Regions from separate parts of the Parashewanella tropica genome, predicted to be linked through region 3. Evidence: predicted binding sites of a transcription regulator. Region 3 holds the regulator's gene; each other region holds the start of a gene.
The links. Region 3 encodes sigma-54, which starts transcription at its own class of promoters, with help from an activator protein. Its sites were predicted from a motif close to GTTGGCACGNNNNTNGNNT; they were not measured.

Region 1 (5,892 bases), 1.9 Mb from region 3:
CGGGTAACTTTACGAAACGAGGCACGCTTTTTGTTGGTACTTCAATGAGACTATAGGTGCGTTTTTTATCGGAATATAAACAGATACAAAGATAGGTGACACCGTCAGAAATTTGTTGAGTTAAGTCTCTACTTTTACTCACAATAATTGGTGAAATATGACGTTTCAAATGATCTTTAAAATAGGTCATTAACCAAGATTGATGAAAATAAGACAATTGAAATTCGTTAATGAGAAAAATATTCTTTCTTGCCAGTTCCCTCATCAATTCGTTGTAGTTTTTGTCGAATCGTTCTTGTAATTCCAGCACCCTGTCTTGAATAAGGTTCATCAAAGTTTGGTTATGCTGCATTTTATCTTGATTGAAATTATCAATAAGAATCGCACGTCTGATCTCTGCAACACGAACTCTAAAAAATTCATCAAGATTACTTGAAAAAATGCCTAAAAATCGAACTCTCTCAATGAGTGGAACATTTTTATCACAGGCTTCTTGTAATACACGTTCGTTGAATGAAAGCCAAGACAGCTCTTTAGACATAGTATGCTTGATCATTTTTGACACGAGAGTAATTCCTTTAACAACGTGGGATTGAGTTTTGAACTTAGGATTCCCTAAATGGTAATTCTTGAAACCCATAGAAAAACTTGGGCTAACAATAATTTACCATGATACTAGTATGAGCATTGTTGCAGTTTTATGACAATGTTTTTTAGCTAAAAGTTAAAGGGCTTCTTCAAGAAATGCTTGTATTGGACGTATTTAACCTGAGCTGTAGAGGTTTGCTTATGCAGAGCTCAGGTTATTTAGGTCTTTATAGAAGCTCACGAGTAAATGTGAAGAACAACTACGCTATTTTTCTTTGTTTTTGAGGGAAAAATACCACATTACAGTGGGTTTGATCAGAAACAAAAATAAGAAAAAAAGCAGGCCGATGATCATACCTACCCATGGGTTTTCTTTTGTCGCCCAAAGTATAAAGTCCATATCCAAATCCTTTTTATTTGTATACAGACACTATATTAGATAAATCTAATTTTATAGGTGAACTAGATCAACAACCGTCTAAATGAGAGGAAATTTAATCTCAAAAGTCACCTTATGCTGGTCTCTGTCATTAAACGCTGTGATATTGGCGTTATGAAAACGACAAATCATGGCGGATATGTATAGCCCTAATCCCAAATGTGTTTTCTGTGGATCTGAAGTTCTTATCGACACCATCGAATTAAAAATATCGGTTTCCATACCTTCTGGAAGTGGAATTCCGTAGTTTGAAATGGATAGAATGGCAGTACCACTTTTTTGTTTTAGCACAATAGCAATTTCTGTTTCAGGTTTTGCAAATTCGCTAGCGTTTGCAATGATTTTATCCAACATTTGAGCAAGGTGATCTGCGATTCCTGAAATATACAGTTCTTTATCTTCAACACTGACTTTGATTTGGTGTTGGGAATATATCTGCTGATACATTTCACCTAATTGCTTGATAAGCTCGCTTAAATTTATAGACTCTTTTTGTTCATTTGAAAGCGTAGCTTCAAGGTGAGTGGCTTCAGTCATACTATTTAAGATGCCATTTAATCTTTGTAACCCTTGCTGGGCACGACTTAGATACTTTGTTTCGAACTCATCATTAGCAAATTTATATTCAAGATGTTCAAGCGATGATCGAACAATAGTGATTGGCGTTCTTAGCTCATGGGATAAGCGAGAACTCATGTTTTCCAGATAATGATTATAGCCTTCCACTCTATTTAACATGCTTGAAAAGCTGCGAGTTAAGTCCCCAATTTCATCAGCTTGTCGACTATCGATGTCAATAGCTTGTATTTTGCCCTCGGAATCAATAACTGACTCTGCTTGATCTCGTAAACGAGTGATTCTGCGTGAGATTGATGTTGCAAAAATCAACATGCTAGTACTGGCTAACAAGGTGACAATTAATGCGGTATTAAGTAACGATGTCATAGCATGGCTACGTAAATCTTGTATACCTTGTGTGGTTTGTTGCGCTAATACGGCACCTACAACAATACCTTGATGCCAAATTGGAGTAGCGCTTGATAGCAGTTCCATATCAGAATTAGCTATGCCTATTTCCGCTTGACCTTTAAAGCCTTTTAATGCCCTTTGAGTCATAGGGTCATCAAACTGGATTTGCTGACGATTGGGGTCGATAAAATTTTGATTTGGAGAGCCTATAAACCAAGAGTAGATAGGTTTTAAGAAGTCAGGAACATAAGAAGGTTTATTGATGCCTGAGCTCCAGTTTTGTCCCGATTCATGTATCTCACCGCCTTTTGCAAGTACTTGTCCTGCATGATTGAGTACCCAAATTCTTGAATCAGTATTATCTAATGAATCTATGATTTGCTCGATGTCATTACTAGGTTCAATCAACCGTCCTAAGGTGAATGGTGAGTTAACTGAGCTTGAAGAAATGCTGCGGCTGGCATAGATAGTGTGGAAATAGCTTTCAAAGGCCATAGACTCACCTAAAAGTCCTTTTGAAAAGCTCACTTGAAGCAACATTCCATTTGGGGTTTGTATCCAGTTCCCTTCAATATCAGGCTCAGGAGTTAAAGGAGTTATCATTGCAGGCTCATTGGGTAAAGAAAACCCTTTTAGTTCACCTCCTGCTAAAAATGTCAGTAAATATCGGCTAAAGTGCTGATTTTTTATTGTGGATATTTGTAAATATTGACTGGAATACGGGGAAGGTGAATTAAAGTTTAGCGCTAAATTCGGAGCGCTAATATCAAAACTCATATAAATTTGGCCTTCAAATTGACCAAGATGCACAATGGCTTTATCTGCCTTATTTTCTCCTCTAAATACTTTCTCTTGGATTTGAGAATGCTGCCAGTCAGTAGTATTTCCTGTGAAATTAACAGGGTGTTTGAGCTGATATAAATAAAAATCTTTAGGCTGAATTTTATCTCGGGAAAAGTTTAACCGCTCGAATAGCTTTGGTCTTTGCTGTAATGCTGTTGCGACGGCTTGAGAAGTATTGGATAAATTATGGAATTGGGTTTGTTTTAAGTAGACATCAAGCTCATTAAAGTAACGGTATCCAAACCATGGTAAGGCGGATAAAAATAGCACTATGACGAGAAACTTTATTCTCAGATTAAATCTAGGAAATTTTAAAGAAAGCATTTTTCGCATTATTGATTCCAGCGATAACCCATGCCATATACGGTACTGATGTGATCAAAGTCAGCATCAACTGTAATAAACTTTTTTCTGATCCGTTTTATATGAGAAGTAATGGTGCTGTCATCGACATAGATTTTGGCATCAGACATTAGATCATTTCGGCTGCGAACATGACCGGGGCGTTTCACTAATGCATGTAACATCCAAAATTCAGTAACCGTTAGTTCTAAAGTTTGTCCTTGCCATTGCACTGTCATCTTATCAAGATCAAGTTGGAGGTGATTAACTTCAATAATTTCATGCTTAGTTTGAGAAGTTAAGTCGCTACGACGAAATAATGCTGCGATACGAGCCATTAAGTGAGGAAAGCTAGTGTTTTTACTGAGGTAATCGTCTGCACCAAGCCTTAAACCACTAACTACATCAAAATCGCTGTCTCGAGCTGTGAGAAAAATAATCGGCAAAGTAGGGGACATGGCTCTGAGTGATTGGCACAACATAAAACCACCATCTAATTCATCTTCTAAACCAATATCAATAATGGCGAGATCGGGTAATCTTATTTCAAATGCTTGCATAGCTGATGCGCGATTAGCAAAGTCTTGAATGTGATAACCATGGTTCTCTAACAGTTCTTTATAATTTTCGCGAATAATGGTTTCGTCTTCTACGATAGCTATGCGTTTCATTGGTGTTTGTTTTTAGAGGTTTTAAAGCAATATACCGAAAAAGTTATGAAAAATCTGCGGATTGAAGAAAAAGCCATTTTTCTGCCACATTTGATATTGAATTGATCATTTTTGCTCCCGAAAGCTGCCAATTTGCTTTGTTTTAATTACTCCATCGAAACGAAATCGAATTTAAATCGCATACATGGAGCACATTATGAAAAAGGCACTTATCTCTACACTAATCATTGGTTCAATCGTTACCAGTAATATGGCGGTAGCATCAACTCAAGAAGAACATGGACAGCAAGAGCAGTTAGTTGGATTAGGTTCTGGTCTACTACTTGGTGCAGCGGTCGGAGGGCCTATCGGTGCTGTGATTGGTGCTATAACTGGAGGCGTTATAGGTAAAAGTGTTGCTGATGAAGAAAAACTCAATAATCAAGATGCTAAGTTACAGCAACAACAAATGAAATTGGCACAATTGCAACAACAGCAGCAAGATTATAAGCACTTATCGAATCAGTACCGTTTAGCACAAAATAAACTTCAGCAGTTAGGTGAAATGAAGACCTTAAAGCAATTAGATTTAGGCTTGAATGTGCAATTTAGAACGGGTTCTGCTCAAGTTGAGACTATGTATCAAAAGCAACTTGAAGAAGTAGCTAAGTTAATGACATCTCAGCCTGAACTTACTTTAGATTTAAGTGGATTTGCTGACAGACAAGGGCAAAGCGATTTCAATCAGAAATTGTCAGAGCAGCGGATTGAGTCAGTAAAGTCTGTACTGGTAAGCCTTGGAGTAGATAAAACACGCCTTACGACAAAAGCTTATGGTGATTCTGCGCCTATTCATCAAGAGCAGACGTTAGAAAATAACGTGTTTGATAGAAGGGTAACCCTACAGTTAAGCCCTGACATGAAAAAAAGTTTAACTGCCAAGCAGTAACGACATATAAATTCCCGACTTTCCCCCTGATCTTCCTCAGTTGTGTTGTCTGAGGGAGATCACCCTTGTTGAATCTCTCTCCATTTACCGTTAAGGTCGAGCAAAAGGAATTAGTTAGTATATAACCATGAAATCGATTTTATTTGTTTGTATGGGCAATATTTGCCGTTCACCTACTGCAGAAGCTGTTTTTCGACAGAAATTTCATCAAGCTGGTATAGATGCCAAATTGGATAGTGCGGGAACCATAGGTTTTCATCAAGGCAAGTTACCTGACCCTCGTTCTCGTTTTGCTGGTGAGAAACGTGGATACGACTTTTCAGGAATTACCTCTAGACAAGTAGTGTCAAACGATTTTGCGGATTTTGATCTTATACTTGCGGCTGATAAAGAAAATCTACAAGATTTACAGATGATTTGCCCAATCAAATATCGACATAAATTAAAGTTATTGTTGTCATTTTCTGACAGTGATTATCAAGAAGTGCCAGATCCATATTATGGTGTTGAAGATGGTTTTGAGTTGGTCTTGGATTTAATTGAAACCAGCGCTGATAATGTTATCAATAAATATTACTCACTCAGAGGCAGGATATGATTGAGATGATGTGATTCTAAATCATCACCACAGTTAACAACTGCTTTTATTACACTGACTTTTCGTCCTTCAAAAAGTAATGTCAGCTGAATTTGCATTGACTTAGTGGAGCGTGCGTTGCGCTCTATTTTGAGAAGCTCTATTTTTTGCTCTTGGGTATTAAAGCAAAAGTCTTTATAGCATTCGACTTTCACATGGAGTTGTGATGCTAGTTCTTCAGCTGTTGATCTTGAGTACCGATAAGTAAAATGGCTGGGCCCGACACAACCAAAGAATTTAACGGGGAGACCTTCTTTGTGCCTTAGGGCAGCCATAACCGTTCCGTATAGTTTTTGACTGAGTGTCGCTTCGGCAGCAAAGCGTTCTTGATTTAAAAAAGTCACAACCTCTTCAAGGGTTGCGTGATGCCTTTCTTCGAGTATATGGATTGTGTTGAGATTCCTTTCCATGTCTAAATCAAACGTCCGTAGGCTTCCAGTCATTTGATCTATTGGTTCGCCTTTTTGTGCTTGGT
Region 2 (5,892 bases), 1.9 Mb from region 3:
GTAGAAGATGAAATGGTTCGAGTTGATTTTAACTCTGCCAAAGGCAGTATTCATTTACGTTGTCCTGAACAAGCATTTTCTTTCATTGATTCAGATGTGATTGATCACGACTCAACCATTCAATTTTTAAATAACGAACTGAAAAAAGTGCTACCAGATAATGTACTCAATATCGAGCTTACTTTACGTGCTGAAGAGTTAAATCGCCCTTATTATCATTACAGTCATGGTCTGAAAAAACACGATGGAAATTGTCAGCGTATTGCTCATGGTCATCGCAGTCCAATTTCAGTATTTATTGATGGTGAAGAATCACAACAATGGAATGAATATTGGGCACAGCGTTGGCAAGATATTTATTTAGGCACGGAAGAAGATATCGTTAAGCTTGCAGATTTAGATGTTAATAGCAAAGACATATCTGATCAAAGTCACTTTGGTTTTAAATATCAAGCTCCTCAAGGTGAGTTTCAGTTAGCGATTTCAAAAGAAGTCTGTGACATCATTCCCCACGATACAACTGTAGAACTTTTGGCTGATTTCGTTGCTCAATATGTAGCTAATGAGTCGCCAAATACCAAAGTATTAGTTAAAGCCTACGAAGGTGTTGGCAAAGGCGCTATTGCGAAATACTAATTTTCCTTGCTTCCATAAAAAGAGTCTGACTTAATATTGTTATTCGTTAACAATTATGGTTAATGCCATGAAAAAGCAGACTCTTTCTTATCTTTTATTTTTTCCTTTTCCTTTTCTATTTTTATCATCTCTGACATTTGCCGCAGATAATATCAAGCTATTTGGTAAATTCGAACAAGGCACTTTATTGAAAGGTCAAGCACCCGTGGGTGCTCAGTTATTTCTTAATGGGAAGTCTGTACGAGCTACTGACTCAGGGAAGTTTGTGGTTGGGTTTGGACGTGAAGCTGAATTAACGAATAACCTAAAAGCAATTTTGGTAGACGGAACTGAGATAAATCGAGAAGTGGTTTTAACGAAGAAAAAATATCGTATTCAACGAGTGAACGGTATTGCTAAGAAAATCATGAAGCCTGAGCCTAAAGCCGTTGCTCGCTCTAAAAAAGACAGTCAACAAGTACGAGCAGCCAGAAATACAGATTCAGACTTAGATGGCATATTCACTCGATTTATCTGGCCTGCGAAAGGGCCTATTTCAGGCGTGTATGGCAGCCAACGAGTTTACAATGGCGTGCCCAGCCGCCCACACTATGGTGTAGATGTCGCTAAGCCTACTGGCACACCAGTTGTTGCACCTGCTAATGGCATTATCACCTTAGCTGTACCTGATATGTTTTATTCAGGTGGAACCATTATTATTGACCATGGCTATGGCGTAAGCTCTAGCATGCTTCATTTGAGTAAGTTAGATGTGGTTAAAGGGCAATCGGTAAAACAAGGTCAAAAAATCGGAGAAATTGGCTCGACAGGGCGTTCAACGGGGCCACATTTAGACTGGCGAATTAATTGGTATCAAATGCGCCTTGACCCAACTACGATAGTACCTCCAATGCAAGTTGTATTGAAAGACTCTCATTGATTTCTTCAATCGATACAGTTTTAATTCAGTTCTCTCTAACTAACATAAATAAGAATAATTTCTATTTGTGCTAGGGGCTTTTTGTCTGCTGAGATATTTTTTACAGTAATGAATAGCCCCCTCATTGTAGGGAGAAAATACATGAAACGTTTTGTCTGGTTAACTATATTACCGGCACTTTTGTCATTCAATTGTTTTGCTAAAGATCTGCCCTGTGGAGTTCACAATGAGATGAAGTTCACAACTAAAAAAGGTAATTGGTTAGTTCAAGTGGAGCATTTAAATGAAATTGCCAATGTTGTGAATCTTGATGATCAATGTACTCCGATTAATCAAATTGAGCCCGGTACGATGTCAGTCAGAAACAGCAACAAGTAACAGGTGTGATCATTGATCCAACTCAAGGGCTCAGTGTAGGTCATCAGCTAGGAAAAAATGAAAACTTCGATACTGGCATGTTGTTCTCAATGGTGTATCAACCTCAAGATGGTCAGCAGCATGAGTCTCCCACGCCCATGTGTTTGTTTTACGTCGCTGCCTATGGCATCGCTCAGCCATTAACCAGAGTGGTCGAGCTAAATGGAGCGCGCTGTAAGATAAATAATGATGAAAAAATCGAACTTACAATTTTTCGGCTGAAACGGCATATTGAAATTTAATTGGAAATGCCCTAATAATTAAACGCGCTTTGGGACAACCGTTTGCCCGATGGGAGCTAATGTCAGAAGCGCTAGCTTTAAATGGGCGATACCAAAAGGTATACCAATAATGGTGATAAAGCAGGCTAGGGCGTGAGTTAAGTGACCAATAGCCAGCCAAATACCAAAGCATAAGAACCAAATAACATTACCAATTGTGCCAAGCACTCCTGTACCAATATCTTCAAAGCCTTTTACGTTACGACGATTAGTTTGCTCATTTCCAAAAGGCCAAAAAGCCATTTCACCAATGACAAAACAGGCACGACCAAAAGGAATTCCGATAATACTTATAAAACAAATCAGTCCAGCTAACCACCATGCTAAGCCCATTAAAAAACCACCCATAACGAACCAAGCAATGTTAAAGATTAATCGTAATACAGACATAGGAGCTATTTACCTTTTTAAAATATTTCTAAATTAGGTAAAGCAGTTAATGTGCCAAGATGATAAGTACCTAATTTTACGCTTAATAGAGGGTTTGAGGTAGAATATAGCTTTGCTCAGTTAGTCATAATAACTAAACATTGATGAAATTAACCCAAAGCCCTATTACTGCCATTGACTTATTTGAACGTAAATTGTTCATCAAGCGTGACGATTTACTCCATCAGGAATTTAGTGGCAATAAAGCCCGCAAGTTTCATTACTTTCTCGCTAATGAGTTTCCTCAAGTTAAAACGCTGGTGGGTTATGGCTCATGCCAAGCAAACTCTTTATGGTCACTAGCGTGTTTGGCTGAGTTAAAAAACTGGCAATTCAAATTTTATGTTGATCGTATTCCCGCTCATTTAAAAGAAAACCCAGTAGGCAATTATGCTGGCGCGCTTGAAAAAGGGGCACAGATTATAGAATTTCCTTCAGATTTGAAATTATCTGCTGATGAAAAGCAATTATGGTTAGAGCAAGAATGTGAAGCTGAAACCTCAATGTTATTGGTGCCTGAAGGTGGGCGCTGTGAATTTGCTCGTTTTGGCGTGCATATATTAGCTCAAGAAATAGAGGTTTGGTGTGCTGCAAATAAAATAGAGTCTGCCACAATATTTCTGCCTTCAGGAACGGGTACAACAGCATTTTATTTAAATGAATATTTTGACCAATGCACTGCAAGTATTCAGGTTGTAACATGCCCTGTAGTTGGTGATGCTGCATACTTACAAAAGCAGTTTCAAATGTTAGCTACAGAAGATAGCGCTTTTCCCCTAATCGTCAGCCCTGATAAAAAGTACCACTTTGGCAAGCTATATTCTGAGTGTTATGAAATGTGGCAAATGGCAAGTTCTTCGGGTATTGAATTTGAATTACTATACGACCCTGTGGGTTTAATTACGCTTCAACAGCACATTAGTTCATTTGATAGCGAAGCCATAATCTATTTACATCAGGGGGGGATAAAAGGTAATGAGACAATGTTGAAGCGTTATAAGAGAAAAGGTAAGTGATACTTAAACGACATTTACAATAACGAGTCTTCTTTGTTTTTTATTGTTGTGTATTTGTTTTTTATTGATAAAGTGCTCTGATCTTAAAATAAGAAAGGAGTAGAAATAATGAATAAATTATCGGCAGGAAGCGCTATTAAGATTGCTGTTGGAGCCGTTGTCATTTTGGCTGTGTCCAGCTCATTTTATACCGTAGATGAAGGCCATATGGGAGTAGTGTTTTCCTAATTCATCTTTTTGTCAAAATTGCCCGAAATAAGTATCACACCTTATTTGATAGCAGTATATAGCTATTAATCCTTGACAAATTTAATTTGATAATTGTCAAAATATCCTCATACTGTTCGGCAACAAAGAAACCAACAGGAATGTCGAATGATCCATACCAATGGTTTAAAGTACCTTCCTACACCGCCAGTGCTTGATAAGAGCTTGCAAGGGATGCTTGAGCAACACATCAAAGGGCTGAGTGCACGCCAGCAAGAAGATACAACATTGGCAATCAAGCTATTCTCTGTGTTTCTGCACTGCACCGGTCAAACGCTGAGCTATTTATCGTTCAACCAAGATCAGACACACATTGTCAGATGCTTTGCAGGCTTCATTTACCATGAGATGAAGTACACCCCTATTACCAGCAATAAAATGGTATACAAGCTCCGTGCCGCACTTAAAGGCATCTGTGAAGTCAATGGTCTTGTTATGCCTGAGTTTCCTGCCACGAAAACAACTTATGAAACAGAGGATATTTCTTATTGCCGTAAGGAATATGCTGCATTGGAGAAAGATACAAAAGCATACAAGCTCTACGAAGGCTGGAAAGCAAAAACGAAATCAGGCGAAGAAGTAGCATGGCCACTGCATGACTTCTATCTGCGATACGGTGAAGAGTTAACTGATCAGCTATATGATGCCGTCCTTACCCATAGCCTAAAATACAGTACCAAAACAGTCCGAGCTCATGCAGATGGTTTTGCTCGACTGTCAGAAACTATTCTTGACTTCTGCCTTACCAGAGAAGACTTTGAAGATGCCGGATCGTTCACCAAAATAAATAGGTTTGTAGAGCATCTTTTTGCTGCACAAAAACTATCAGTTAAAGCGTCTAATAGAAGTATGGTCAGCTTTTACGAACAATGGAAAGATCGAAAAGTTAAGCTGATAAAAGAGTTGTTTATCAAACCCGGTATCTGGTCGGAACCAAGCTATGAGTTGTTTGCTCCACTATTTAAGACCAGCTCAACGCATGCGAATACTAATAAAGCGGTTGATGAGCAAGGAAACGCTTTCAACAATAAGCTGATTACCCACATCCCTATTTCTTACTCTGATGATCAAGCAATTGAAGCACTGCTGGAAAGCATTGATAATGATTTCTCCCATGTTGTTTCAGCTTGCCAAGAGCTTAGAAGAGAAACAATGGCCAGATTTCATAAACGTAAAAACCTTGCTAAAGTCGGCAAGGTAAAGCTTGGTGATGCAAAAGGGACATATCCTGGGCATCCTGGCTTCGTTGATATGCGCTTGCCAGAGAATCAGTGCGCAACTTACGAGGCAATAAAATACAGAAAGACAAATGATGTCGCCGGTTACCTGAAGACCGATAAGGATTTTATCACCGAATACGCTATCATTGCACCGTATACGTTGTATCCTTTTTTCTACCTGCTGATTAACGAGCATTCAGAGATCACACAAAGCTGGCTGGAAAACTGGCGGCTCTACAATGACAACGACAAAGAGTATGGCTTTGTACAGAGCGGCGCTTCATACATTGCAACTAGCTATAAGTTTCGCAGAGGGGCCTTGTTAGCGGAGCAAAAAATCATTCTGAATGAGACATCAATACAGTTAGTTCGAGACATCATCACGTTAACATCTGATGCAAGAAAGGCGCTGAAAGATCAAGGGAACGGCGATTATAAGTACATGCTAATAAAAGCACGAGGATTTATGGCTCCTGGCAGAGTGACTAATATTATCAACTGTAATCGAGAAGAAATGCGAAAGTCAGAGCTGGGCAAAAAAATCCTTGAGCCTTCTTCTATTACGGATACGGAAAGAGCTGGTTCGATTTTTAGAAATCTCTCAGTCTCTTCATTTCGAGCAAGTCGTGCCGTGTTAGTTTACCTAAAAACTAAAAGCACTAAGGCCATGAGTGAAGCGTTAGGGCATGAAAGCTATCAACCAAAGC
Region 3 (5,892 bases):
CGGTGAAGAGTTAAAAGCGTTCCATACGCGTGATGGTTTCGGAGTGCGGTCACTACTGAATGCTGGTTTTCACCTAGCCGTGATCACGGGTCGTAAATCACAACTGCTTGAAAATAGAATGACAGCACTCGGCGTTGAGCATATCTATCAAGGTATTGATGACAAGTTGGTACCTTTTAATGAATTGCTGAGTAAATTTGAACTGGAACCCCAACAGGTGGCTTATATCGGTGACGATATGGTTGACCTACCTGTAATGAAGCAGGTTGGGTTATCGGTGTCAGTGGCCGATGGTCATCCTTATGTTAAACAACAGGTCGACATGGTGACCTCGATAAATGGCGGTCATGGTGCCGTTCGCGAATTGGCCGATTTAATTTTAGAATCACAAGGATTGTTTGAATCGGCTCAAGGAATGAGTGTATGAACCGAGTGACCCTTGCCATCATATTGTTTTTCAGTACCGCATTAGTACTGTATTGGCAGGTGCAGCAAAAACAAGGTGAAAAAGTTGCGCTAGGTCCTCAAATTGAGCGACCTGATTACATGGCGACCGAGCTTAACAGTATTTCCTACGATAAGCAGGGACGGTTAAGCAGTCAAGTAACAGCAAAACACATGGAACATTACGCGACAAGAGATACGACATTATTTACAGAGCCTGTATATTTACTTTACGGTGATTCGAATGAGAGTCCTTGGCGCATCTCGGCTAAAGAAGGCCGCTTAAAAAAAGATGACACTCAAAAAGCTTATTTAGATTGGAATGTGAAGTTAGAAGCGGTTGGGAAAAAAGAGCCCCTTCAAAGTGTCAGTACTCGCTATGTTGAGTTGGATTTAGACAAAAAAATCATGACCACGGATGCGATGGTTTACATTAAAGGCAATGGATTTAACAGCCAAGGTAAAGGGCTATATGCCGACTTAAACCGTGAGACGGTACGCTTAAACGATCAGGTAACAGGAACCTATGAAGCGAATAAATAATATACTGCTGGTGGCATTTTGCTCGGTAATGACGTTCTCTACCGTAGCCAAGCAGGATGATTTGAAGCAAGATTTAAGTATTAGTGCGAAAAGCCAAACCGGCGATTTAAAAAACAATAAATTGTCGTATTTTGGTAACGTCAAAATTATCCAAGGCAGTATTAAAATTCATGCCGACGAACTGAGTGCCGTTAATGATGAAAAAAATGGCCACAAAGTGTTTATCGCCAAAGGTAAGCCGGCAACGTTTTCGCAAATATTAGATACGGGTGAATTGGGCACAGCCAGTGCCGTAAGTATTCGTTACGACAATATCAGTGGTGATTTAGTCCTTAAAGGCGGTGCTGAGTTAGATATCGGTGGCAGTAAAATGAAGGCGGAAACGATCCGCTACAATATTGCTAACCAACACGTTACCGCAGCGAGCTCTGGTAAAGGCAGCGACCGAGTACAGACCATTATTCCTGCTGAAAATTATCAAAATGCGCGTAAAAAAGACAAAAAGTCTGCGCCATCATCGAACACACCAGCTGAGAAGAAGCAATGACTCAGAAAACTCTGACAGCAAAACATCTTGCAAAAAGCTATAAATCTAGACAAGTGGTGAAGGATGTCAGTTTATCCGTAAAAACAGGGCAAATCGTCGGTTTACTGGGCCCAAATGGTGCGGGTAAAACCACCACCTTTTATATGGTGGTAGGATTGGTAAAAAGTGATAAAGGTGAGATCTTTATCGATAGCGATGATCTCACGCTTGATCCTATGCATATGCGCGCTCGGAAGGGGATTGGTTATCTTCCGCAAGAAGCCAGTATTTTCCGTAAGCTCTCGGTTTACGATAACATCATGGCCGTATTGCAAATGCGGGCATCGCTCAATCAACGCCAACGGGAAGAGCAACTAGAGCACTTACTTGAAGAATTTCATATCACCCATATTCGTGACAGCCTTGGCATGGCATTATCGGGTGGTGAACGTCGCCGAGTCGAAATTGCCCGCGCGTTGGCAGCGAATCCGCAATTTATTTTGCTGGATGAGCCATTTGCCGGGGTTGACCCTATCTCTGTCATTGATATTAAAAAGATCATTGAGCAGCTCAGAGACCGTGGTTTAGGTGTATTGATCACAGACCACAATGTCCGAGAAACACTGGATGTCTGTGAACATGCCTATATTGTGAGCCACGGCAGTTTGATTGCCGAAGGTACGCCAGAGGAAATCCTCGATGATAAGCATGTACGTGAAGTGTACTTAGGAGAGCAATTCACGTTATAGTGATGATTATTTGGGAACCCTTATAGGGAGTCCTGCTATGCGCCAACAAGAACAATAAGAAGGACAAGCGGTAACTATGAAAGCGTCACTCCAGCTTAAGTTAGGACAACAGCTCACCATGACGCCCCAGCTGCAACAAGCCATACGCTTGCTACAGCTTTCATCATTAGAGCTACATCAAGAAGTTCAGCAGGCTCTTGAATCTAATCCTTTGTTGGAATTAGAAGAAGAGTTAGCCTCGGCTAATGCTGAGTCCGTAACAGCATCTGAGGCTGAGCAAGATATAGTCATAAAGCAAGATGATAATGCGGACATTGCTGAGCCAGTAACGCCTGATACCGCTGAGACTTTAACCCAAGAAAAGCTCACTGAAGAGCTGCCCATGGATACGACTTGGGATGAAACCTTTACCGCTATGCCTACCTCGGGTAGTGGTGCTTTACCGGCTGACGATCTTCCGTTTCAAGGTGAAACCAGTGATGGACTATACGAGCATCTTGAATGGCAAAAAAATCTTACTCCGTTTTCTAGTACTGATTATGGTATTGCGACCGCCATTATTGAGGCCATTGATGAACGAGGGTATTTGACTCAATCGCTTGAAGATATTTTAGAAGCAATGGGCGACCCTGAGATTGAAATGGATGAAGTGGAAGCGGTATTAAAGCGAGTACAACATTTTGATCCCATTGGTGTTGCGGCTCGAGATGTACCAGAATGCTTATTATTACAATTGTCTCAGTTTGATGAGGCAACGCCGTATTTAGCCGAAGCCAAACACATTATTAAAGATCATATTGACTTGATTGCCGTTCGTGACTTTCGATCTTTGTTGAAAAAAACTAAGCTTAGAGAACCACAGTTAAAAGCAGCGATGAGTTTGATCCAAAGTTTAGACCCAAGACCGGGTTTAAACATTGGCCGTAAAGAAGATGAGTATGTTATTCCTGATGTATCCGTGATGAAAAAGAATGGGCGTTGGCAAGTGGAGTTAAATCCCGATGCGATGCCGAAAATCGGACTCAATCAGCAATACGCAGCATTAGCGAAAACCAGTCGTAGCAGTAGTGATACCCAATTTGTTCGTGGTCATCTTCAAGATGCTAAGTGGTTTATTAAAAGTTTAGAAAGTCGCAACGATACCTTATTAAAAGTGTGCAATTGTATCGTCAAAAATCAGGTCAACTTTTTTGAGCATGGCCCAGAAGCCATGAAAGCCATGATTTTGAATGATGTGGCCGAAGAAATCGAGATGCATGAATCGACCATTTCACGAGTGACGACACAAAAATACATGCACACGCCGAGAGGGATTTTTGAACTGAAGTACTTTTTCTCTAGCCATGTGGGTACTGACGATGGCGGAGAATGTTCTTCCACAGCAATTCGTGCTCTTATTAAAAAGCTAGTAGCTGAAGAAAATCAGAAGAAGCCACTCAGTGATAATAAAATAGCGCAATTACTTGGAGAACAAGGGATCAAAGTAGCAAGACGTACCATCGCCAAGTATCGAGAGGCAATGATGATCCCACCATCAAATCAGCGCAAAAGTTTATGATCACATAAACGTCAGCTAACAACGACAGGAGGCAATGGATATGCAAATCCGGATCAATGGTCAACAAAATGGTCAGCAGTTGGATGTTACTGAATCACTAAAAGAATACGTCAGCGGTAAAATGGCAAAACTTGAACGTCATTTCGAACAGATCAATAATGTGCGCGTCGTGCTAAATGTTCGAAAATCGAATCAAACCGCTGAAGCCAGTTTGATATTAAATGGCAAAGAAGCCTATGCCAAATCACAACATGATGATATGTATACTGCCATTGATTTGTTAATGGCAAAGCTCGATCGTCAAGTGATCAAACATAAAGAGAAGTTGATAAAACATTAACGATGGAATTAAACATCATTTTAAAGCCAGAATGCACAACCTGTGCGACGCCTGGCAGTAAGAAGAAAGTACTGGAAATGATCAGTGACTTGGTTGCTTCTCAGTATCCAGAGCTTTCTTCTCAAGAAATCTTTGAGAGCCTCCTCGCCCGTGAAAAAATGGGCAGTACGGGCATTGGAAATGGTATTGCGATCCCACATGGTCGATTAGACAACATCGATACTCCGATTGCAGTATTGATCAAATGTGAGCAGCCCATCGCCTTTGAAGCCATCGATAAGCAACCTGTGGATATCTTGTTTGCGCTATTGGTTCCTTCTGATCAGTGTCAAGAGCATCTTAGTACCTTATCAGCAATGGCTGAAAAACTCAGCGATAAGCAAACTCTCAAACAGTTACGTCGTATTAATGACGAGCAAGAACTTTATCAGGTGATTACTGGATGAAATTAGTCATTGTTTCGGGTCGAAGTGGGTCGGGTAAATCGGTAGCACTTAAAGTACTTGAGGATCTAGGCTATTACTGTGTTGATAATCTACCGATGAGTTTGTTAGGTGGATTAATTGAAGAGCTAAAACCGACTCAAGAGCTGGTAGCGATCAGTGTCGATGTCCGTAATCTACCTGAACAAGACAAAGTATTTGAGCAACAACTGAAAAGTTTCATTGATATTGAGATCCTCAGTTTCTTTATCAGTTCTAATGATGAGGTTTTACTTAAACGATATACCGAAACAAGACGATTGCATCCGCTGGCCTATCAATGCAAAAACTTACCCGAAGCGATTCGTATTGAAGGTGAGCTATTGTCAGGCATGTCTAAGATGATGGATCACTTTATAGATACTTCAGAAACCAATGCTTATCAGCTCAGTGATAAAATCCGAGAGGTTTTGCTTGGTAGAGTCGAGCAAGAGCTGGTGATCAATGTGGAGTCTTTCGGTTTCAAACACGGTCGTCCTAATGATGCTGACTTTATGTTTGACGTTCGATTTCTTCCGAATCCTCATTGGGAAGAAGCCCTTAGACCATTCACTGGGCTTGATAAACCTGTTCAAGATTTTTTGAATGCTCAACCTGAAGTGAATAAGTTTATCTGGCAAATTGCCAATTTGATTGATACTTGGCTACCTCAACTTGAACGGAATAATCGTAGCTATCTGACCATTGCGATTGGCTGTACAGGTGGGCAACACCGTTCTGTGTTTGTGGCTGAGCAGCTTGGTGAGCATTTGAATAAAAATAATCGTAATGTCGAGGTTCGTCATAAGGAACTGGTGAATGCCGACGCTTGAAAAAGAAGTTCTGATTTGCAATAAGCTGGGCTTACATGCAAGAGCAGCCACTAAACTAGCCGTATTAGCCTCAGAATTTGATGCCGAAGTGACGCTCAAGCAAGGTGATAAATCGGCATCAGCTTCAAGTGTTTTGGGATTGTTGATGCTGGAATCTGGCATGGGAAAAACCATTAAAGTTATTGCTACAGGAAAAGATGCTAAAGCGGCTTTAAATGCCGTTTGTCAGCTGATTGATGATAAGTTTGAAGAGGCTTGTTGAACTAGAACCTCATTAAAAGGATGATAGATGAAAGGATTTATCGCGTTACTTTTGATTAGCTTGTTGGCGGCTTGTTCTAGTCATTCAAAGCCTGAGTTTAATACTCCTCTTGCATCCAATGTAAAAGTGCCTCAAAACTACGATTATCAGCTGGATGTCAGTTCTACAATCATTGA
Region 4 (5,892 bases), 930 kb from region 3:
AGCATCGAGCTTTTGATGTGAGGATACAGCGCATAAATGCCTGCTTCCTTGTTAGCAACTTTATATTGAGGTAATAAAGTCACCAAACCGGATTCTGAAATTGGTTTATCTAAAATAGAAGCATCAAAAAAGCTGTAACCAAGCCCGTCCACTACTGAATTAATCAAGGTTCGAATATCACTTACTTTATAGCGCCCTTGAAGTCGAATGTTCTTATTTTTCTCACTGTTACCCTTGTGAATAAGAGTTAGTTGATCGAGAGTGATGTCAGAGTTTTTATAAACAACACTAGGTAAACTCTCTAACTCTTCTGGTGTTAGAGGCAAGCCATATCTTTCAACAAAGCTTTGAGAAGCCACCAGCACATAATTAACATCCGCAATTTTCTTAGCGATAAGTCGAGAATCAACTAACTTGCCAAACCTAAAAGCTAAATCAAAATTATCTGAAATAATGTCCGATTTTATATCTGAGAGACAATGTTCAATTTCAATATCTGGATAGGTTCTTATAAAATCAGTAATCACTGGCGATAAATATAAGTGCCCGAAATAATTAGGGGAAGTAATTCTAAGCCTTCCTTTAGGCTCTGATTGATAAGAACTCGCAATATACTTAATTTCATTTAAGTTATCTTTAAGCTTCAGAGTCGTTGCAAGAACTTCATCACCAGCCGGAGTAAGGGAAAATGAGCGTGTCGAACGATTAAGCAATCTCACCCCTAAATCCGCTTCTAATTGTTTAATTTTTTTTGATAAAGACGACCTATCCATATCGTGTAAAGCCGCAGCTTTAGTGAACGAACCTTGTTGTACTACATCTAAAAATAACAACAGCTGACTGCTTAATGCCATTGAAAAATCATCACTCAATTATTAATTGACATACTTTAGCATAAAAAAAGGCGCAACTAGTGCGCCTGAACTTCCAAGGAGATAAGGGAAGACAATGTTAGGAAACTGATCTTAAATACTTTGTTCTTTGCTCGACTTCTGATTGTAAATCGTAGCGGGTAGTGCTTTTAACTCAGGAATAGCTACTCTCACCTCTTGCTCTAGCGTCGCTAGCGCTTTGAAGTTATCACACATCATGTCAGCTTTTTGTTCGAACTCCGCTGCTCTCGCTTCAACACGGGTTTCTATCTCTTGTGCCATGTTTTCCATTTTTTGCTCGAATGCAGTTAGCTTTTCGCTAAAGCTGCCGCCATCCGATGACATAAGTTGAGCGCCTACATTCATAAGAATACTGCCAATTGAACTTTTAACGGCACTTTCAACTTCTTCTTCAAAGTTATGGTCAAAGGCTTGCTCAATTGTCGATTCAGTTGCACCTAAGTGATAAGTATCGCCATCTTGGTATGCCACTTTTCCTACGCGCTCTTGAACCTTTTCCATAACGTCTTCCAACTTACCGCTGGCATCTTCACCTAAAAGAGGAGTAAGGGCTGATCCCATAGCATCTGATGCTAACTCGACAGCGCCATTTACTAACTCAATAACCTGAGGAACTTGCTCTCCCAGCTCTTGGCGGTATTCAGATAGAAGATGTTTTTGACTGTCATCTAATGCGATTTGTTTATCATTTACAAATAAGCGGTCACCGACAATACGATATCGCTCATTTCCATTATCAGTGATAGTCAAAGCATTAGCTGAAGCTGAGATATCGTAATTAAGTGAAATATTACATTCTTTACGGTGTTCATCATGAGCCAGTGCCGAAGAAGTAACGAATGAGCTAGCAATGATTAACGCTGTTGTGGTTTTAGCAAAAGTCATGGTGAAGTTCCTTTATCGTTAAGTTGAACAAGCTATATCAGGAACTGTGCCAAAAATTATAACCAATTGTTTTAAATGGTATTTTCAATAAAAGGAAGGAAGTGTAGAGAAATGATATAAAATTGATAAAACCAAGAGTTAGCAAAATTTACTAACTCTTGGTAAAAATTGACTAACTAATTTTTTCAAACATAAGATCCCAAACACCGTGACCGAGTCTTTGGCCACGCGCTTCGAATTTAGTTAAAGGACGATGCTCTGGACGTTCAACATAGTTATTAGTTGTAGATTGGTTTTTGTAACCTTCAGCGGCATCCATAACTTCTAGCATGTGCTCTGCATAATTTTCCCAGTCGGTCGCCATGTGGAATACACCGCCAACTTTTAACTTTCGTCTTAGTAATTGCACAAATTCAGCTTGAACAATACGACGTTTGTGATGACGCTTTTTGTGCCAAGGATCTGGGAAGAATAATTGCACGCGAGCTAATGAACCGTCTGCAATCGAATTTTCTAACACTTCAATCGCATCGTGGTGATATACACGAAGGTTCTTCACTTCTGCTTCTGCCGCACTCGCCAAGCAAGCACCAACGCCCGGTTGATGTACTTCAATACCAATGTAGTTTTGCTCTGGAGCGGCAGCAGCCATTTCAACTAAAGAAGCGCCCATGCCAAAACCAATTTCAAGAACCGTATCAGCATCACGACCAAATACAGACTCTAAATCGATTGATTCAGGGCTGTAATCTAATCCCATTGTTGGCCATTGAGTTTCAATAGCGTGTGCTTGCCCTTTGGTCAAACGACCTTCACGTAATACAAAGCTTCTAACTTTACGAAGGTACTTGCCTTCTTCATTAAATTCAGCGGTGGTAACTTCGCTCATTATTGCCTCAAATATCTACAGCATCATAAAAGATGAGGCATTATAGCTAAATCAATATAAATTGGCATACTCAGCTGGAGTTAAAAGGAATTTAGGCAAGGCTAATTGGTGAAAACATAGTCATCCTACGTTGAGACAATTTAACGCAGCATAAATTTCTTTTAAGCCAGCCTACTCTTGAGGTTCTGTGGAGACCACATTGTATTGATTTAGCTATACCAACAAAGTGAAAAACAGTGCAAGTCTCTTGTTTAGTTGATCGATGCCGATTACACTGCCGCCATGACAAAAATACCCTCTTTTTCAGATCGTATCATCGATTGGTACGACATTCACGGACGCAAAACCTTACCTTGGCAGCAGAGTAAAACCCCATATAAAGTATGGATTTCTGAAATCATGCTTCAGCAAACTCAGGTTGCTACAGTTATTCCCTACTTTGAAAAATTCATGGCAAGCTTTCCCAGTGTTTTAGACTTAGCTAATGCCGAACAAGACGAGGTACTCCATCATTGGACTGGACTCGGTTACTACGCCAGAGCAAGAAATCTACATAAAGCCGCTCAGCTTATTCGTGATAGATACCAAGGTCAATTTCCTGAATCCTTTGATGATGTGTTAAGTCTTCCTGGTATTGGTCGCTCAACGGCTGGTGCAGTGCTTTCTTTATCTTTAGGTCAGCACCATGCCATTTTAGATGGCAACGTAAAACGAGTGCTTGCTCGCCATGGCGCAATTTCAGGTTGGCCAGGAAAGAAAACCGTTGAAAACCAACTTTGGGAAATTGCGGATCGCTACACGCCTAAGTCAGAAATACAAAAGTACAATCAGGCCATGATGGATATTGGCGCCATGATTTGTACGCGCTCCAAGCCTAAGTGTGAACAATGTCCTGTCGCTTTCGACTGTCAAGCACAGCGGCAAGGAAAGCAAACCAATTATCCGGGTAAAAAACCTAAAACGGAAAAGCCAGTTAAAGCCACCCATTTTTTAGTACTAAAGCAGAATGGAAAAGTGTTACTGAAACAACGCCCATCAAAAGGTATTTGGGGTGGGCTATGGTGCTTTCCTGAATTTGAAACGGCTACTGAATTAGAGCAATACATACAAACGACTAAAATACTCCCTAGTAGTGTTCAAAGCTTATCTGGGTTTAGACATACCTTTAGTCACTATCATTTAGATATTAGTGCTTCTTTGGTAGACTTGGACAATAACCATAATCAAGTAATGGAGCCTCTAGTTTCAGGTGGTTACTCAGAAATGTGGTTTAATTTATTCGCCCCTGAAAAAGTTGGGCTAGCAGCGGCTACAGAAAAGATCTTGGCCGAAGTAAGATCGATAGAAGATGAGGAATAAAATATGGCTCGCACAGTAAATTGCGTGTATCTAAATAAAGAAGCTGACGGTCTAGACTTTCAACTTTATCCGGGTGAAATTGGCAAGCGTATTTTTGATAACATCAGTAAAGAAGCTTGGGGACTTTGGCAAAAGAAACAAACCATGCTGATCAACGAACATAAGCTGAATATGATGAATGCTGATGATCGCCAACTACTAGAAAAAAACATGGTTGAATTTTTATTTGAAGGTAAAGAAGTCAAAATCGAAGGCTATGTACCAGAGGATAAATAATTACCATTTTATAACGGTGGTCAACTTAAGTTGATCACCATTGTGTTCAGCACAATCATTCCATTTATCTAGCTTAAGACCGATTTAGTCAGAATCAAAAATACAAGCCCTGCTCACAGTAATATTTCCCTCAGCTGATACAATTTTTAATTCACTGTAGATTTAACAAAATCCAATTCGACAAAGCCATGTGATTTATGTCACGATTTAGCCAAACGATAAAAAAATAAAGTTTCAAGGAAACTGAATAATGTCACAACATAAACCAGCCTCTTCGCTGGATGCGCTATTGCCTGTTTTTGCACTTATATGCATGTTAATGGCATCGGTATATCTTTTTTCATCTGATAGTTCATCTGGTGCAAACCAAATCGCCTTAATACTTGCTGCCTGTGTCGCACTCGTTGTTGGTGTAAAAAATGGTTTTACATGGAAAGAAATGGAACAAGGGATCATCGAGGGCATCAGTGTAGCCACCCCAGCCTTACTCATTTTATTTAGTGTAGGTTCACTCATTGGTACTTGGATTTTAGCCGGTACTGTACCAACCATGATTTATTATGGAATGCAGATCCTAAGTCCCACATATTTTTATGCCGCTTGCTGTATCTTATGTGCAGTTATCGCCCTGAGTATTGGCAGCTCATGGACTGTTGCAGGTACCTTAGGTATCGCCTTAATCGGCATTGCTGGCGCTATGGGACTAAGTGTTGAAATTACCGCAGGTGCTATCATCAGTGGTGCTTATTTTGGTGATAAAATGTCACCACTTTCAGACACGACTAACCTCGCTCCTGCTGTTGCCGGTACCGATATTTTCAGCCATATTCGCCATATGACTTGGACAACCGTACCGAGTATTATTATTGCGCTAGTGCTGTTTTTCATTATTGGATTAAACACCGATACTTCGCAATTTTCATCTAACCTTTCTACCAGTATGGAAGTTCTGCAACAAGAATTTGCCCCTAGTCCATTGTTATTGCTTCCTCTTTTGGTTGTGCTTGGCTTGGCTTATAAAAAAGTGCCAGCATTTCCAACCGTCATTATTGGTACACTAGCAGGTGCCGTTTGTGCTGCGTTATTTCAGTACGATGCCATCATTAAGTTTGTTAATGACGACTCATTACCTAGTGTTGTAGCAATCATCAAAGGTATTTGGATTGCTATGTTTGATGGCTACACTTCGAACACTGGAGACTCAGTTTTAGATAGCCTGCTTAGTCGTGGTGGTATGAGTAGCATGGTAACGACTGTTTGGTTGATTTTATGTGCGATGGCATTTGGCGGCGTAATGGAAGTAACTGGCTTGTTAGCTCGATTACTTGAAGGCGTACTTAAAGCTGTTCGTGGTAGTTCAAGCCTGATCATTGCCACTTTAGGCTGTGGTATTGGAGCCAACGTGGTTTGTGGTGACCAATACATCGCAATCCTATTGCCGGGAAGAATGCTGAAACTTGAATATCCAAAACACGATTTAGCACCTGTGAATTTAAGTCGTACTCTAGAAGACTCTGCCACGATCACCAGCCCGTTAGTGCCATGGAATACTTGTGGTGCCTTTATGGCAAGTACACTGGGCGTAGCAAC

Region 1: a site for sigma-54 is predicted at 3,923-3,941, ahead of pdsR (proteobacterial dedicated sortase system response regulator). Genes of this name have one in related genera too.
Region 2: a site for sigma-54 is predicted at 2,684-2,702, ahead of E2H97_RS11680 (YccF domain-containing protein). Genes of this name have one in related genera too.
Region 4: a site for sigma-54 is predicted at 1,814-1,832, ahead of E2H97_RS05335 (YggN family protein). Genes of this name have one in related genera too.

The regions. Positions count from the first base shown of each region.
Region 1 covers NZ_CP037951.1:2,613,721-2,619,612, reverse strand. Annotated here, with positions in the region: gene ppk1 (polyphosphate kinase 1) at 1-556, opposite strand, end outside; gene E2H97_RS19055 (hypothetical protein) at 854-988, opposite strand; gene E2H97_RS11530 (ATP-binding protein) at 1,067-3,172, opposite strand; gene pdsR (proteobacterial dedicated sortase system response regulator) at 3,172-3,852, opposite strand; gene pdsO (sortase-associated OmpA-like protein PdsO) at 4,049-4,780, shown strand; gene E2H97_RS11515 (low molecular weight protein-tyrosine-phosphatase) at 4,908-5,378, shown strand; gene E2H97_RS11510 (hypothetical protein) at 5,354-5,892, opposite strand, start outside.
Region 2 covers NZ_CP037951.1:2,658,038-2,663,929, reverse strand. Annotated here, with positions in the region: gene E2H97_RS11700 (6-carboxytetrahydropterin synthase) at 1-636, shown strand, start outside; gene E2H97_RS11695 (M23 family metallopeptidase) at 704-1,555, shown strand; gene E2H97_RS11690 (hypothetical protein) at 1,697-1,933, shown strand; gene E2H97_RS11685 (hypothetical protein) at 1,939-2,214, shown strand; gene E2H97_RS11680 (YccF domain-containing protein) at 2,233-2,643, opposite strand; gene E2H97_RS11675 (1-aminocyclopropane-1-carboxylate deaminase/D-cysteine desulfhydrase) at 2,787-3,698, shown strand; gene E2H97_RS11670 (hypothetical protein) at 4,074-5,892, shown strand, end outside.
Region 3 covers NZ_CP037951.1:335,479-341,370, forward strand. Annotated here, with positions in the region: gene kdsC (3-deoxy-manno-octulosonate-8-phosphatase KdsC) at 1-427, shown strand, start outside; gene lptC (LPS export ABC transporter periplasmic protein LptC) at 424-987, shown strand; gene lptA (lipopolysaccharide transport periplasmic protein LptA) at 971-1,534, shown strand; gene lptB (LPS export ABC transporter ATP-binding protein) at 1,531-2,262, shown strand; gene E2H97_RS01475 (RNA polymerase factor sigma-54) at 2,339-3,820, shown strand; gene hpf (ribosome hibernation-promoting factor, HPF/YfiA family) at 3,861-4,160, shown strand; gene ptsN (PTS IIA-like nitrogen regulatory protein PtsN) at 4,163-4,606, shown strand; gene rapZ (RNase adapter RapZ) at 4,603-5,454, shown strand; gene E2H97_RS01495 (HPr family phosphocarrier protein) at 5,441-5,716, shown strand; gene E2H97_RS01500 (hypothetical protein) at 5,744-5,892, shown strand, end outside.
Region 4 covers NZ_CP037951.1:1,261,163-1,267,054, reverse strand. Annotated here, with positions in the region: gene E2H97_RS05340 (LysR family transcriptional regulator) at 1-854, opposite strand, end outside; gene E2H97_RS05335 (YggN family protein) at 966-1,778, opposite strand; gene trmB (tRNA (guanosine(46)-N7)-methyltransferase TrmB) at 1,951-2,667, opposite strand; gene mutY (A/G-specific adenine glycosylase) at 2,950-4,026, shown strand; gene E2H97_RS05320 (oxidative damage protection protein) at 4,030-4,302, shown strand; gene nhaC (Na+/H+ antiporter NhaC) at 4,553-5,892, shown strand, end outside.